2 regions of the Streptomyces sp. NPDC111802 genome follow, and region 1 is predicted to be linked to the other one. Evidence: riboswitches for the same ligand, from Rfam matches in the RefSeq annotation. Region 1 holds a riboswitch; the other holds the start of a gene.
What was found. A riboswitch is a leader RNA that binds a small molecule or an ion and turns the genes downstream of it on or off. The one in region 1 is predicted to bind glycine.

Region 1 (7,807 bases):
ATGCGGAGCTGGTCTTCGCCAGCGGCGTCGAGGTGAGCGCCCGCCCGTCCGATGCCATAGCGCTGGCCCTGCGCACCGGAACGCCGATCTACGGCAGCGACGGAGTGCTCGACGACGCCGGCATCGCGATCCCGGACGAGCAGGAGGACGAGGTGGAGAAGTTCCGCGAGTTCCTCGACCAGATCTCGCCGGAGGACTTCGGCACCAGCAGTCAGTGAGGCGGCGTGGGCGGTGCCGGGCGGACTCGCGGTCCGTGATGGCGCGGCCCACAGTCGGTTACGGCTCAAATGCCGGCATTTGCCAACGGCGAGCGAGAGCGTCCTGCGGCCTGTCCCGAGCGCATTCGGCTAGCCTTTCCCCGCGGTGGGGTGCGGGAAACCACTCCTAGGGTGATTATCACTCGGCGTGCCGAGTGTGGCGATCGTTGACGCACCCCGGGTGACTGCCTACCGTCGAGAAGGCAGGTCAAGGACGGAGGTCGGCGTGAGAAGCAGCGGCGACGGTACGGCTGGGGGTGCTCCCGAGCGCAGTCTCGGGGCGAGCGGCCCGTACCCGCTTCACGGCAGCGCGGATCACGCTTCTCAGCGACCGACGGCCGTGCCGAGCAGCGGTGGAGGGGCGGCGTCCATGGCGACCGAGGAGATCGGCTATCGCGGTCCGACGGCCTGCGCGGCCGCAGGCATCACGTACCGGCAACTGGACTACTGGGCGCGCACCGGCCTCGTCGAGCCGAGCGTGCGGCCCGCTTACGGGTCGGGGACGCAGCGGCTGTACAGCTTCCGGGATGTCGTCGTCCTGAAGATCGTCAAGCGCTTCCTCGACACCGGTGTGTCGCTCCAGAACATCCGTACCGCCGTGCAGCATCTGCGGGAGCGGGGCTTTCGTGATCTTGAGCGTATGACGCTGATGAGTGACGGTGCGACGGTGTACGAGTGCACCTCGCCCGACGAGGTGCACGCGCTGCTCCAGGGTGGGCAGGGGATCTTCGGGATCGCCGTGGGTGTGGTGTGGCGGGACGTGGAGAGCGCGCTGTCGCAGTTGCACGGGGAGCGGATCGACACCGGGGAGACCCTCGTCGGCCACAACCCGACGGACGAGCTGGCTCGGCGGCGTAACCGGGCGGTCTGAGGCCCTGGGCGGGCTTCGCCGAGGCGCCTCGTGGTGATCGGGCGGGACAGGGCGGCCGACGGCCCCTTGGCGGACATGGCCGGGCATCGTCGGTCAGGGTGCTGTTGGTCAGGGCATTGTCAGTGGTGTGAGGCAGCATCAGAGGTGTGAGAAACGCGCCCACGATCCTGCATCTCGACATGGATGCCTTCTACGCCTCGGTGGAGCAGGCATCCAAGCCGAGCCTGCGCGGGAAAGCCGTGATCGTGGGTGGTCTCGGTCCGCGTGGAGTCGTCGCCACCGCTTCCTACGAGGCCCGGGTCTTCGGGGTTCACTCGGCGATGCCCATGGCGCAGGCGCGAAGGCTGGCGCCGAACGCCGCGTACCTCGTGCCGCGCTTCGGGATCTACCGCGACGTCAGTGAGCAGGTGATGGCGCTGCTGCGTGAGCTGTCGCCGCTGGTGGAGCCGTTGAGCCTGGACGAGGCGTTCGTGGATCTGGAGGCCGGGGAAACGGCCTGGGACGAGGCGTCGGCGCGGCTGGTGGGGACGAAGCTGCGCGGCGACATACGGGCCGTCACCGGGCTGGCGGGATCGGTGGGGCTGGCCGCGTCCAAGATGCTCGCGAAGATCGCCTCTGAGCAGGCCAAGCCCGATGGGCTGGTGGTGATCGAGCCGGGGACCGAGCGGGCGATGCTCGGGCCGATGTCGGTGCGGACCCTGCCCGGGGTGGGGCCGGCCACCGGGGACCATCTGCGGCGGGCCGGGATCCATACGGTGGAGGAGATCGCCGAGGCGGGTGAGGACGAGCTCGTGCGACTGCTGGGGAAGGCGCACGGACATGCCCTGTACGCGATGGCTCTGGCGCACGACGAGCGGCCTGTGGTGGCCGAGCGGGAGACCAAGTCGGTGTCGGTCGAGGACACGTACGACGTGGACATCCACGATCGGGTGCGGGTGGGGCTGGAGGTGCAGCGGCTGGCCGATCGCTGTGTGCGGCGGCTGCGCGGGGCCGGGTTGTCCGGGCGGACGATCGTGCTGAAGGTGCGGCGCTACGACTTCTCGACCTTGACCCGGTCCGAGACCTTGCGTGGGCCCACGGATGATCCTGCCGTGGTGCGGGAGGCCGCCGCGCGGCTGCTGGACTCCGTGGACACGACGGGTGGCGTGCGGCTGCTGGGGGTCGGGGTGAGCGGGCTGGCCGACTACACGCAGGAGGACCTGTTCGCGCAGGCTGCGGGGGTGCGGGTGGAAGAGACGGCGGAGGACGGTGAGGAAGAGGTTGCGGTGGCCCGGCGGGCCGAGGGCGTGACCGAGCGGCGGTGGCATGCGGGGCACGATGTGCGGCACGTCGAGTTCGGGCACGGGTGGGTGCAGGGGAGCGGGCTCGGGCGGGTGACCGTGCGGTTCGAGACGCCTGGATCGGAGCCGGGGCGGGTGCGGACGTTTCGGGTCGATGATCCGGGGCTGGAGGTGGCGGAGCCGCTGCCGTTGGTGGAGGGCAGGGCCGGAAAGGGTGGGGTAAGCGGGGAGTCCGGGGCTGATGGGAAAGCTGGTGCTGATGGGGGTCTGGGGGCGGGGGAGTCGCCTGTGATGCCTGGGTCTGGGTAGGGCGGCGGCCGGCCGCGGTCAGGGATGCGGATGCGGGGCCCTGGGGCCGTTGTTGTCGGGGCCCTCCGTGCCTGCCAAGTTGCCGAAGTCCCGGTCGGGAGGCGGGGGCGGGGCGGCGACGTCCAAGCCGTAGTGATGGTAGAGCTGGAGTTCTTGTTCCGGAGAGAGGTGGCGGCCTACCCCGAAGTCGGGGGCGTCCTTGATCAGGGTGCGGTCGAAGGGGACGTGGAGGGTGCCTTCCACCAGTTCGCTGGGCTCCAGGGGGACGAAGGCGTCCCGGGAGAACAGGCCCGTGCGTATCGCCGCCCATTCCGGCACTCCGGTGGCGTCGTCGAGATAGACCTCGTCGATCGTGCCGATCTTGGTGCCGTTGCGGTCGAAGGCCTTGCGGCCGATCAGATTGCGCGGATCGATGTCGGTCTGCACGGGCCCTCCACTTGGTCGCAACTCATCCGTAAGCACTACGAAAAGGCACATTGGGAAGTGCGGCCACTCGAAGGGGCGTGCGTTGACCTCGCTGGTAGGCTTGCAAACGGCTGCTGACCCCGTGCGGGAGAGTCCTCCGGACACCATCGGAGGCGCCGAAGGAGCAAATCCTCCCCGGAATCTCTCAGGCCCACGTACCGCACGGACGAGGTCACTCTGGAAAGCAGGGCGGGTGCCGACGGCTTCCGCTCTCACCGACGGTGAAAGCCGGGCGCCCTTGGGTGACCCGGTGAAGCTCTCAGGTTGAGATGACAGAGGGGGAGGCCGTCCGGGTACCCGCGCAAGGGTGCCCCTCGAAGGTCGTGTCAGACCAGGAGGCCTCCGCAATGACCGCCCATCGCATTCCGCTCTCCGAGCTCGAGCAGGGTATTCCCTTCGAGCAGCGTCATATCGGTCCCGATCATGAGGCTCGGGCCAAGATGCTCGCCCAGGTCGGGTACGGCTCGCTGGACGAGCTCACCGCCGCCGCGGTGCCGGACGTGATCAAAAACGCCGACTCTCTCGATCTGCCGGGGGCGCGTACCGAGCCCGAGGTGCTGGCCGAGCTGCGGTCGCTCGCCGACCGCAACCAGGTGCTGGACCCGATGATCGGGCTCGGCTACTACGGCACCTTCACCCCGCCGGTCATCCTGCGGAATGTCATGGAGAACCCGGCCTGGTACACCGCCTACACGCCGTACCAGCCGGAGATCTCGCAGGGACGGCTCGAAGCCCTGCTGAACTTCCAGACCATGGTCGCCGAGCTCACCGGGCTGCCGACCTCCGGTGCCTCGCTGCTCGACGAGGGGACCGCGGCGGCCGAGGCATTGGCGCTGTCCCGGCGCATGGGCAAGAACAAGAAGGGGCTCTTCCTGGTCGACGCCGATGTGCTTCCGCAGACCATCGCCGTGATCGAGACCCGGGCCGAGCCGACCGGTGTGGAGGTCGTGGTCGCCGACCTCAGCGACGGCATCCCGGCCGAGCTCGCCTCGCGTGAGATCAACGGCGTACTGGTCCAGTACCCGGGCGCCTCCGGTGTCGTACGCGACATCAAGTCCGTCATCGACCAGGCCCACGAGCTCGGTGCCCTCGTCACCGTCGCCGCCGATCTGCTCGCGCTCACCCTGCTGAAGTCGCCCGGTGAGCTCGGGGCGGACATCGCGGTCGGGACGACGCAGCGGTTCGGTGTGCCGATGGGCTTCGGCGGACCGCACGCCGGATACATGGCCGTACACGAGAAGTTCGCGCGCAGCCTGCCGGGGCGGCTGGTGGGCGTGTCCGTGGACGCCGACGGGAACAAGGCGTACCGGCTGGCGCTGCAGACGCGTGAGCAGCACATCCGGCGGGAGAAGGCGACCAGCAACATCTGTACCGCTCAGGTGCTGCTCGCCGTGATGGCCGGGATGTACGCCGTCTACCACGGGCCCGAGGGGCTCAAGGGCATCGCGCGGCGGACCCATCGGTACGCCACGATCCTCGCCGCGGGGCTCACGGCCGGGGGCGTCGAGGTCGTGCACGGCTCCTACTTCGACACGCTGACCGTGCGGGTGCCCGCGAAGGCCGCCGAGATCGTCGCCGCCGCCCGGGACAACGGCGTCAACCTGCGCCTCGTCGACGCCGACCACGTCTCCATCGCCTGCGACGAGACCACCGCGCGGGCCCAACTGGGCGCCGTATGGACGGCGTTCGGGGTCGAGGGGGACATCGAGGCGCTGGACGCGGCGACCGAGGACACCCTTCCGGGCGGCCTGCTGCGCAGTGACGACTACCTCACGCACCCCGTCTTCCACCAGCACCGCTCCGAGACGGCGATGCTGCGCTATCTGCGCCGGCTCGCCGACCGTGACTACGCGCTCGACCGCGGCATGATCCCGCTGGGCTCCTGCACGATGAAGCTCAACGCCACGACCGAGATGGAGCCGGTCACCTGGCCGGAGTTCGGGCAGCTGCACCCCTTCGCGCCCGCCGAGCAGGCGCAGGGCTATCTGACGCTCATCCGCGAGCTGGAGGAACGTCTCGCCGAGGTCACCGGCTACGACAAGGTGTCGCTCCAGCCGAACGCCGGGTCGCAGGGTGAGCTGGCCGGGCTGCTCGCTGTGCGCGGGTACCATCGGGCCAACGGTGACGAGCAGCGGACCGTGTGCCTGATCCCGTCCTCCGCGCACGGCACGAACGCCGCGAGCGCCGTGATGGCCGGCATGAAGGTCGTCGTCGTGAAGACCGCCGAGGACGGCGAGATCGACGTCGAGGACCTGCGGGCGAAGATCGAGCAGTACCGCGACGAGCTGTCGGTGCTGATGATCACGTACCCGTCGACGCACGGTGTGTTCGAGGAGCACGTCGCCGACATCTGCGCGCAGGTGCACGAGGCCGGCGGGCAGGTGTACGTCGACGGCGCGAACCTCAACGCGCTGGTGGGGCTTGCCAAGCCGGGCCACTTCGGCGGTGACGTCTCCCACCTGAACCTGCACAAGACCTTCTGCATCCCGCACGGCGGTGGCGGTCCGGGCGTCGGCCCGGTCGGTGTGCGTGCGCACCTGGCGCCGTACCTGCCCAACCACCCGCTGCAGCCCGCCGCCGGGCCGGAGACGGGCGTCGGCCCGATCTCGGCCGCGCCGTGGGGCTCCGCGGGGATCCTGCCCATCTCCTGGGCATACGTCCGCCTCATGGGCGGCGAGGGGCTGAAGCGGGCCACGCAGGTGGCCGTGCTGTCCGCCAACTACATCGCCAAGCGGCTGGAGCCGCACTACCCCGTGCTCTACACCGGGCCCGGCGGGCTCGTCGCGCACGAGTGCATCATCGATCTGCGGCCGCTGACCAAGGCGACCGGGGTGAGCGTCGACGACGTGGCCAAGCGGCTCATCGACTACGGCTTCCATGCGCCGACGATGTCGTTCCCGGTGGCCGGGACGCTGATGATCGAGCCGACCGAGTCCGAGGACCTGACCGAGATCGACCGGTTCTGCGACGCGATGATCGCCATCCGTGCGGAGATCGAGAAGGTCGGGTCGGATCAGTGGCCCGCCGACGACAACCCGCTGCGGAACGCCCCGCACACCGCCGGTGCGCTCGGCGGGGAGTGGGAGCACGCGTACAGCCGTGAGGAGGCCGTGTTCCCGGCCGGGGTGTCGGCCGCCGAGAAGTACTGGCCGCCGGTGCGCCGTATCGACCAGGCCTTCGGCGACCGGAACCTGGTGTGCTCCTGCCCGCCGTTGGACGCCTACGAGGACTGAGAATCAGTCGGTGAGTGAGTGAAGGGCTCCGCCCCGGTCGTACCTGACCGGGGCGGAGCCCTTTGTGGCTCACTCCGGGGGCGTCCCTGGTCAGAGGATCCCCGATGCCCTGAATACCGCCCGCACCTCCGCGTCGTCGATCTGGAGGCGGAGCCGTTCCAGTACCTCGATGCCCTCGAGCAGCGTCCCGCCGGCGCGTGAGCGGCGTATCCCGGTGTCCAGTTCGTGCCACAGCAGGGGGTTGGCGACGAGGATCCGTGGGTCCAGTTCCAGGCGGCGGCCGTCCGTGTCGCGCAGGGTCAGGTGCGCGGAGACGTCGCCGTACTGCCGTACGGTCACCAGGGCGTCCGTGCGTACCGCCTGACGTCGTACGAGTCCGCGTACCGCGAGCCAGCCCGGGCCCGCGGTGACACGTTGCGGGAGCAGGATCGTGAAGAGCAGGGCGGTCATGACGAGCCACAGCATGGCTCGGGGCGGTGTCAGGGTGTGCGCGTCCCAGTCGACCACCAGGGTCATGCCGAGGAAGGTCAGAGCACAGCCCGTGGCGAACCGGGCGCTGTCGTGCCAGTGGCGGTCACCGGTCGGGGCCGGGCGCGGTCTGCTTCCGTCCACGGTGCTGACGGTAGGGGGCATCGGCGTGCGAGCGAACGGCGCTGACGGCGCTCTGACGCCTTACGGTTCATCGTTGACGCGATCCTGATGGGCGTGGCCGGTTCGGCCGCGGTGCACGCGTCAGCCGGTGTGCACCCGAGGCCTGCGATCCCGGTCCGGCTCGGCCTCGCGCAGCACTTCGCGGGTGACGGGGGCGACCTCGCCCTGGCCGAAGAGGAAGAAGCGGAGGAAGTTGGCGAAGGGGCTGCCTTCGGTCCACTCGAAGTAGATGTGCGGGATGCAGCCGGTGCTGTCGCGGACGTGCAGCAACAGTGCCGCCAGAGCGTTGGAGACGGAGGAGGACTCCAGGGTCAGGACGCGGTAGCGGTTGTGCATGACCTGGCCGCGTACCGTCAGCCCCGCCTCGAACTCGGACGGGTCGGTGACCGTGACCTCGACGAAGACGAAGTCGTCCTGCTCCGAGAGGTCGTTGTCGTGGCGGATCTGCTCGACCTTGTCGCGGTACTCCGCCTTGTCCCGGCTGTCGGGCTCGTTGGCGATGAAGCGGATCTTGCGGCTGGCGATGTCCCGGATGAATCGTTCCGCCATGTCGTCGAGGCTCACGCTGGTGACGCGGAGTTCGAAGGCGCGCAGGAGCCGCGAGAGGAGCGAGATGAGGATGATGCCGACGATGAAGCAGGCGCCGATCTTCACGCCGTCGGGGCGCTCGATGACGTTCACGACGGTCGTGTACAGGAACACCGCCGAGATCACCGCGAACCCGATGAACCAATTGCGCTG
Region 2 (7,807 bases), on a different contig from region 1:
GCCGAGGTTGTGTTCCATACCGATCTCGGCGGCGTTCTCCACCTGTTCCGGGCTGCCGCCGAGGACCTCGGCCAGCGCGCCCGCCGCCATCGAGCAGGCCGAGCCGACCTCGCCCTGGCAGCCGACCTCGGCGCCGGAGATGGACGCGTTCTCCTTGAAGAGCATGCCGATCGCGCCCGCGGCGAGCAGGAAGCGGACCACCCCGTCCTCATCCGCGCCCGGCACGAAGTTGATGTAGTAGTGGAGCACGGCGGGGATGATCCCGGCGGCGCCGTTCGTCGGCGCGGTCACCACCCGGCCGCCCGCCGCGTTCTCCTCGTTCACGGCCATCGCGTAGAGCGTGATCCACTCCATGGCGAGCGCCTTCGGGTCGCCCTCGGAGCGCAGCTTGCGGGCCGTGTTCGCCGCCCGGCGCCGGACCTTCAGGCCGCCCGGCAGGATGCCCTCCCGTGCCATGCCCCGCGCGACACAAGCCTTCGTGACCTGCCAGATCTCCAGCAGACCCGCGCGGATCTCCTCCTCCGTGCGCCAGGCCCGCTCGTTCTCCAGCATCAGCGCGGCGATCGACAGGCCCGTCTCCTGCGTCAGGCGCAGCAGTTCGTCGCCCGTGCGGAAGGGGTACTTCAGGACCGTGTCGTCGAGCTTGATGCGGTCCGCGCCGACCGCGTCCTCGTCGACGACGAAGCCGCCGCCCACCGAGTAGTACGTCTTGGACATGAGCTCGTGACCGGACTCGTCGTACGCCCACAGCGTCATGCCGTTCGCGTGGTACGGCAGTGTCTTACGGCGGTGCAGCACGAGGTCCTTGTCGAAGTCGAAGGGGATCTCGTGGTCGTCGAGCAGCCTCAGACGGCCCCCCGACTTGATCTTCTCGACCCGTTCGTCCGCCGTCTCCACATTCACCGTGCGCGGCGAGGCGCCCTCCAGGCCGAGCAGTACGGCCTTCGGGGTGCCGTGGCCGTGGCCGGTCGCGCCGAGCGAGCCGTACAGCTCGGAGCGTATGGACGCCACCGAGGGCAGCACACCCTCGTTGCGCAGGCGGTGGGCGAACATACGTGCCGCGCGCATCGGGCCGACCGTGTGGGAGCTGGACGGGCCGATGCCGATCGAGAACAGGTCGAAGACCGAGATGGCCACGGGAAACTCCTCAATACGGGGTGGTGCGGAGGGTTTCCGCGGGGTGCCCCGCCCGCTCACTGACCAGTGTGCGGGACACCCCACGGAAAGGAACTACTTGTTCAGACCGGGGTACAGCGGGTGCTTGTCGGCGAGCGACTTGACCCGGGCCTTGAGCGCGTCGACGTCGTACGACGGCTTGAGCGTCTCGGCGATGACGTCCGCGACCTCGGCGAAGTCCTCGGCCGTGAAGCCCCGGGTGGCCAGGGCGGGCGTGCCGATGCGCAGGCCCGACGTCACCATCGGCGGGCGCGGGTCGTTCGGAACGGCGTTGCGGTTGACCGTGATGCCGACCTCGTGGAGGCGGTCCTCGGCCTGCTGGCCGTCCAGCTCCGACTCGCGCAGGTCGACGAGGATCAGGTGCACGTCCGTGCCGCCGGACAGGACGTTCACGCCGGCCTCGCGGGCGTCGGCGGCCGTGAGGCGCTCCGCGAGAATGCGCGCGCCCTCGACCGTGCGGCGCTGGCGCTCCTTGAACTCCTCGCTCGCGGCGACCTTGAAGGACACCGCCTTGGCCGCGATCACATGCTCCAAGGGGCCGCCCTGGAAGCCCGGGAACACGGACGAGTTCAGCTTCTTCGCGAAGTCCTTCTTGGCCAGGATGATGCCGCCGCGCGGACCGCCCAGCGTCTTGTGGGTGGTGGAGGTGACGACGTCCGCGTACTCGACCGGGTTCGGGTGGAGACCGGCGGCGACCAGGCCCGCGAAGTGCGCCATGTCGACCCACAGGTACGCCTCGACCTCGTCGGCGATCCGGCGGAACTCGGCGAAGTCCAGCCGGCGCGGGTACGCCGACCAGCCCGCGATGATCACCTTGGGCTTGTGCTCCTTGGCGAGCTTCTCGACCTCGGCCATGTCGACCAGGCCGGTCTCGGTGTCCACGTGGTACGGGACGACCTTGAACTGCTTGCCGGAGAAGTTCAGCCGCATCCCGTGCGTGAGGTGGCCGCCGTGCGCCAGGTCCAGGCCGAGGATGGTGTCGCCGGGCTGGGCCAGCGCGAACAGCGCGGCCTGGTTGGCGGAGGCGCCCGAGTGCGGCTGCACGTTGGCGTACTCGGCGCCGAACAGCTCCTTGACCCGGTCGATGGCGATCTGCTCGGCGACGTCGACGTGCTCACAGCCGCCGTAGTAGCGGCGGCCGGGATAGCCCTCGGCGTACTTGTTGGTGGCGACCGAGCCCTGCGCCTCCATCACCGCGACCGGCGCGAAGTTCTCGGAGGCGATCATCTCCAGGGTGGACTGCTGGCGCTCCAACTCGGCGTCGAGCGCGGCGGCGATCGCCGGATCCAGCTCGTGCAGGGGCGCGTTCAGAAGAGACTTGTCAGGCATGGAAGCAGACATGTGGGCAGACATAAGGGATACGACTCCTCAGCCGGCGGTGTGGGTGACGTACTCGTCGGCGGAGAGCAGGTCGGCCGGCTCCTCCGTGATCCGTACCTTGAACAGCCAGCCGCCCTCGAAGGGCGCGGAGTTCACCAGCGCCGGGTCGTTCACCACGTCCTCGTTGATCTCGGTGACCTCACCGGTGACCGGGGAGTACAGGTCGGACACCGACTTGGTCGACTCCAGCTCGCCGCAGGTCTCGCCCGCGGTCACCGTCGAGCCGACCTCGGGGAGCTGGGCGTAGACGACATCGCCGAGCGCGTTGGCCGCGAACTCCGTGATGCCGACCGTCGAGACGCCGTCCTCGGCGGTCGACAGCCACTCGTGCTCCTTGCTGTAGCGCAGCTGCTGGGGGTTGCTCATGGCCTGAATTCTCCTGTACGCGCGGGAGTGGTGGTGAATGGGGGACTGCTGAAAACGTGTGTGAGCAGCGGAAATGTGCGCAGGGTCACGCGCTCGTCCGCTGCCAGTCTCTACGTCTGGCGTTACTTCTGCCGCTTGTAGAACGGCAGGGCCACGACCTCGTACGGCTCGTGGCTGCCGCGGATGTCCACGCCGACTCCGGCCGTGCCGGGCGCCGAGTGCGCGGCGTCGACGTACGCCATGGCGATGGGCTTGCCCAGGGTGGGGGAGGGCGCGCCGGAGGTGACCTCGCCGATGACCTCGCCGCCGGCGACGACCGGGTACCCGGCGCGCGGGACGCGACGCCCCTCGGCGACCAGGCCGACCAGGACGCGCGGCGGGTTCCGGTCGGCACGGTCGGCGGCTTCGGCCAGCGCCTCGCGCCCGACGAAGTCGCCCTCCTTCTCGAACTTCACCACCCGGCCGAGCCCGGCGTCGAAGGGGGTGAGGGAGGTCGTCAGCTCATGGCCGTACAGCGGCATGCCCGCTTCGAGGCGCAGGGTGTCGCGGCAGGACAGCCCGCAGGGGACCAGGCCGGCGCTCTCGCCCGCCTTGGTCAGCGCCTGCCACAGCTCGACGGCGTGCTCCGGCTTCACGAACAGCTCGAAGCCGTCCTCGCCGGTGTAACCCGTGCGGGCGATGAGCGCGGGGATGCCGGCGACGGTGCCGGGCAGGCCGGCGTAGTACTTCAGGCCGTCGAGGTCGGCGTCGGTCAGCGACTTCAGGATGCCCGGGGACTCGGGGCCCTGTACGGCGAGCAGCGCGTACGCGTCCCGGTCGTCGCGCACCTCGGCGTCGAAGCCGGCGGCGCGCTCGGTGACCGCGTCCAGCACGACCTGGGCGTTGGAGGCGTTGGCGACGATCATGTACTCGGTCTCGGCGAGCCGGTAGACGATCAGGTCGTCGAGGATGCCGCCGTCGGCCTGGCAGATCATGGTGTAGCGGGCGCGGCCGACGCCGATCGAGGCGATGTTGCCGACGAGGGCGTGGTTCAGCAGCGCGGCGGCCTGCGGGCCGGTGACGGTGATCTCGCCCATGTGCGAGAGGTCGAACAGGCCGGCCTTGGTGCGTACGGCGTTGTGCTCGTCGCGCTCGGAGGCGTAGCGCAGGGGCATGTCCCAGCCGGCGAAGTCGGTCATCGTCGCGCCGAGCGAGCGATGCAGGGCATCGAGCGCGGTACGCCGCTGGTCGGGGGATTTGGTACTGCTCATCGGTCGGTGTCTCCCAAGGCGATGGGGGTCCCCCCGCGCGAGCGAATTCGAGCGTGGGGGAGGGCGAGGTCGTTCCTCCCCATCTGTCATCGGAACCTGAGAGGTTCGCCACGACCGCCACGGGGACGATCAGGACTTGCACCTTGGGTGGAGCCACGCCCGCTCTCGAAGAGAGGGGTGGCCCGCTTTTCAGATGTGCCTCGCCCGCGCGGTAACGGGGCCTGAGAGATTCAAGGGAGGGACTTGCTCCTTCGGCGCCCCGGCGATGCACTGCCGAGGACTCTCCCGCGCGGATTCAAACGGCCGGTATGCAGTTGGCGCGGACATCATTGCATGCCGGGCTCGTCCGTGGCAGGGCCATGTCTGTAACCGGCTTGTGGCAGTAAGCGAACGAAAAAGCGAGGGATGCTCTATTACCTTCTCTTTACGCTCAGTGGGGATGGGGAATCCTGACCCCGGAGGAGGACGATGACGGTGAACCGCACCACGGCGTACGCGACGACCTCGGGCCTTGCGCTGCCCAAGCAGCCCGCCGCCCCGGCCGCCGAGGCCCGCGCCATGTGCCCCGCGCCCGTGGTCCGCGATCTGCGTGAGCGCTCCGGGCACAGCCCGCACGCGCTGCTCTTCGGTCCCAGGGACCTCGTCGTCATCACCGGCCTGCCCGGCAGCGGCAAGTCCACGCTGATGAAGCGGACCGTGAAGGGCCTGCGTGTCGACTCCCAGGACACCCGGGACCGCTGGGACGACCGGATGCCGGGCTTCGTCCCCTACGCCTTCTACCGGCCCCTGGTCCGCCTCGCCCACTACGCCGGGCTGCGCCGCGCCCTGCGCAGCGGCGAGGGCGTCGTCGTGCACGACTGCGGTACGCAGACCTGGGTGCGCGCCTGGCTGGCCCGCGAGGCCCGCCGCCGCGGCGGCACCCTCCACCTGCTGCTGCTCGACGTGACCCCCGGCACCGCGCTGGAGGGCCAACGAGAGCGAGGCCGAGGCGTCTCGCGCTACGCCTTCCTACGCCACCGCACCGCCGCCTCCCGCCTACTGCGCTCGGTGGCAAAGGGCGACCTGCCGCCGGGGTGCGGCTCGGCGGTACTGGTCGACCGCGATGCGGCGGATGTACTGCGCCGGATCGGCTTCACCGGGTGACTGGTCGCCGGCACGGGCGGGCGGCTGAGCGGTCGTGGGCGGGGGCGGGTCGGACTTTGGCGGTCGAGGCGGTGGGCTGCCGCCCCCCCCGCACCGGCCCGGAGGGCTGTCGCAAGCTTGGCGAGGTGTCTCGCTGCGGTGGGATCTGGGTCGCGGGTGAGTGCCATACGCGGGGGCGGGAGGGCGGTGGGGCTGCCCCCCGCACCGGTCCGGAGGGCTGTCGCAAGCTTGGCGAGGTGTCTCGCTGCGGTGGGATCTGGGTCGCGGGGTGAGTGCCATACGCGGGGGCGGGAGGGCGGTGGGGCTGCCCCCCGCACCGGCCCGGACGGCTATCCCCAGCGTGGCGAGGTGTCCGCGGTGGGCCTTCCTGTGCCATCGCAGGCCGGCTGTCTGGCCGCGGCCCGGCCGGGATACGGCGGGTCGGGTTCGCGGGGTCGAGCGGCCATGCGTGGGGGCGGTCGGCTGGTAGGTGGGCCGTGGGCTGACCGGTCGTATTCGCTGGATGACCGCCCGTAGACCTGCGCCGGCCGGACACCAGCTAGCCTTTTGGCCTCAGACGTGGTTCACAGCAGGCGGTCAGACAGATGGACTTCGCAGCGGATCTCCCCGCGGACTTCCCGGCACCGGCACACCTCCATCCGCACGGCGGTTGGCCCGGCAACGAGCTGGAGGAGGTGCTCTCGGCCTCCCTCGGCCTGCCCTCGGCGGGCGGGAGGATCATCGAGGTGCTCGGCCGCAGCTTCGTCTGGGTGCCCCTGCCCAGCGGCGGCGGCCCGCACAGCGGCCCGCTGGACCTGCCGACGGTGGAGATCGAGGGCCAGGGATACGTCCCGGTCTTCAGCTCCGAGGAACAGTTCCGCCAGGTCGTCGGCGCCCACATGTCGTACACGATCGCCCCGGCCGTGGAGTTCGCCCGCGGTCTGCCCCCGCACATGGGCATCGCCCTGAACCCGGACGGCGTGGTCGGCGTCCCCCTGCCCCCGGCGGCGGTCGCCGAGCTCTGCCGGGTGGGCCGCACCCCGCTGGACGGTCTCACCTCCGGCGGCCGCGTCAAGCTCTACGAGCCCGACTGGCAGGACGACCCGGTCGACTTCCTCGCGGCGGCGTCGGCCACGTTCGCCGAGACCGGCGTGGTCACTACGGCCCGCCGCTGCCTGGCGGCCATCGAGACGGCCGACCCGGTGATGTTCATAGGCGTGGAACTCTCCCACTGGGAGGGCGACTTGCGGGCCGCACCCATGGACGCCCTCGCCCGCGCCCTGGGCCGCGCGCCGGTCGCCTGGCCCGTCAACCTGGTGCTGCTGGACGTGGCTCAGGACCCGGTGATCGAGTGGATGCGGGCGAAGGTACGGCCCTTCTACCAACGCGGCTAGGCGAAGCGCCCCCGACAGCCGCGATGTGGCAGCAAGTTCCGAGCTCCTGGGCGGGCTTAAGCTAGGGGCACAGTTCGGGCAAGGTGTTGTACGGAGGGGCGGTAGAAAGTGAGCGCTGGCACAACCTCGACCGGACAGGTCGAGCACATGCTGCGCCAGGTGACCCCCGGGCGCTACGACGCCTACGAGGCACTCCTGCGCGCGCTCGCGACCCCGAACACCGGCCAGATCTGGATGCTGCTGTGGCACGGCCAGACCGGCTCCCCGGACGCCCAGTACGGAAACATGGAGGTCGACGGCTACGGCTACGCCCCGTGCGTCACCTCCGCCCAGGAGCTGTCGGCCAGCGGCTGGAACCGCAGCTACGAGGTCGTCGACGGCGTCGAGGTGGCCCGCGCCCTGTATCCGGACCACTTCGGCCTCTGGCTGAACCCGCACGCCCCGGGCGGCGGCGTCGGCATCCCCTGGCTCGACCTGCGTCGCATCGCCACCGGCCTGGACCGCCAGCCCGCCGGACCGCTGCGCCTGTCGGAGCCCGGCATCGAGATCCCGCAGTTCTACGCCCTGCTCACGCAGAACGCCCACCGCACCCCGGCCGTCCGCTCCCTGCGCCGCGCCTGGGTGCAGCCGGCGCTCGGCGCGCCGTATCTCGCCATCGGGCTCGACGTGTACGACACGAGCCCGCCCGCGGTGGACTCGGTGCGCGCGATGATGCTCCAGTCGATCGGCGCGGTCCCGGACGGGCTGCCGGTCTCGACCGTGGCGATGTCCGACGAGGACGATCCGGTCGCGATGTGGATGCGGGCGGGCGCCCGCCCGTTCTACGACCGCGAGGCACACGCCGCCCCCGCGCAGGCCCCCGCGGGTGGCTACGGTTACCCTCCGGCACAGGGCCGTTACTGATCATTTGACGCGCTAACCTACCGTTCAGTCGGCAGCCCGACTTCGTAGGTGCATGCGTCCGCTGGCTGCGGTTTCACAGGCACATCTCCGCGCGTAGATGCGATCGGAAGGTCCCGGTCCGCCCTCATACGCCCCGACTGGCGCACGTCCGCCGATCGTTACCCGCTGTTCGGATAACGGAACCCCACAGACAGCATCACGGTTGCGCATCCTTTC

Region 2: it holds a riboswitch for glycine, as region 1 does, so the genes downstream of both, gcvT (glycine cleavage system aminomethyltransferase GcvT) here and gcvP (aminomethyl-transferring glycine dehydrogenase) in region 1, are expected to answer to the same signal.

Annotation. Positions count from the first base shown of each region.
Region 1 is NZ_JBVKCZ010000052.1:7,713-15,519, forward strand. It holds gene ACZ7NC_RS38185 (bifunctional nuclease family protein) at 1-218, shown strand, start outside; gene ACZ7NC_RS38190 (MerR family transcriptional regulator) at 484-1,128, shown strand; partial or broken gene ACZ7NC_RS38195 (DNA polymerase IV) at 1,275-2,621, shown strand; gene ACZ7NC_RS38200 (PRC-barrel domain-containing protein) at 2,736-3,143, opposite strand; glycine riboswitch at 3,258-3,353, shown strand; gene gcvP (aminomethyl-transferring glycine dehydrogenase) at 3,530-6,415, shown strand; gene ACZ7NC_RS38210 (hypothetical protein) at 6,506-7,027, opposite strand; gene ACZ7NC_RS38215 (APC family permease) at 7,148-7,807, opposite strand, start outside.
Region 2 is NZ_JBVKCZ010000029.1:34,786-42,592, forward strand. It holds gene ACZ7NC_RS28830 (L-serine ammonia-lyase) at 1-1,137, opposite strand, end outside; gene glyA (serine hydroxymethyltransferase) at 1,231-2,505, opposite strand; gene gcvH (glycine cleavage system protein GcvH) at 2,545-2,922, opposite strand; gene gcvT (glycine cleavage system aminomethyltransferase GcvT) at 3,045-4,172, opposite strand; glycine riboswitch at 4,372-4,470, opposite strand; gene ACZ7NC_RS28850 (AAA family ATPase) at 4,641-5,315, shown strand; gene ACZ7NC_RS28855 (enhanced serine sensitivity protein SseB) at 5,900-6,688, shown strand; gene ACZ7NC_RS28860 (enhanced serine sensitivity protein SseB C-terminal domain-containing protein) at 6,797-7,591, shown strand.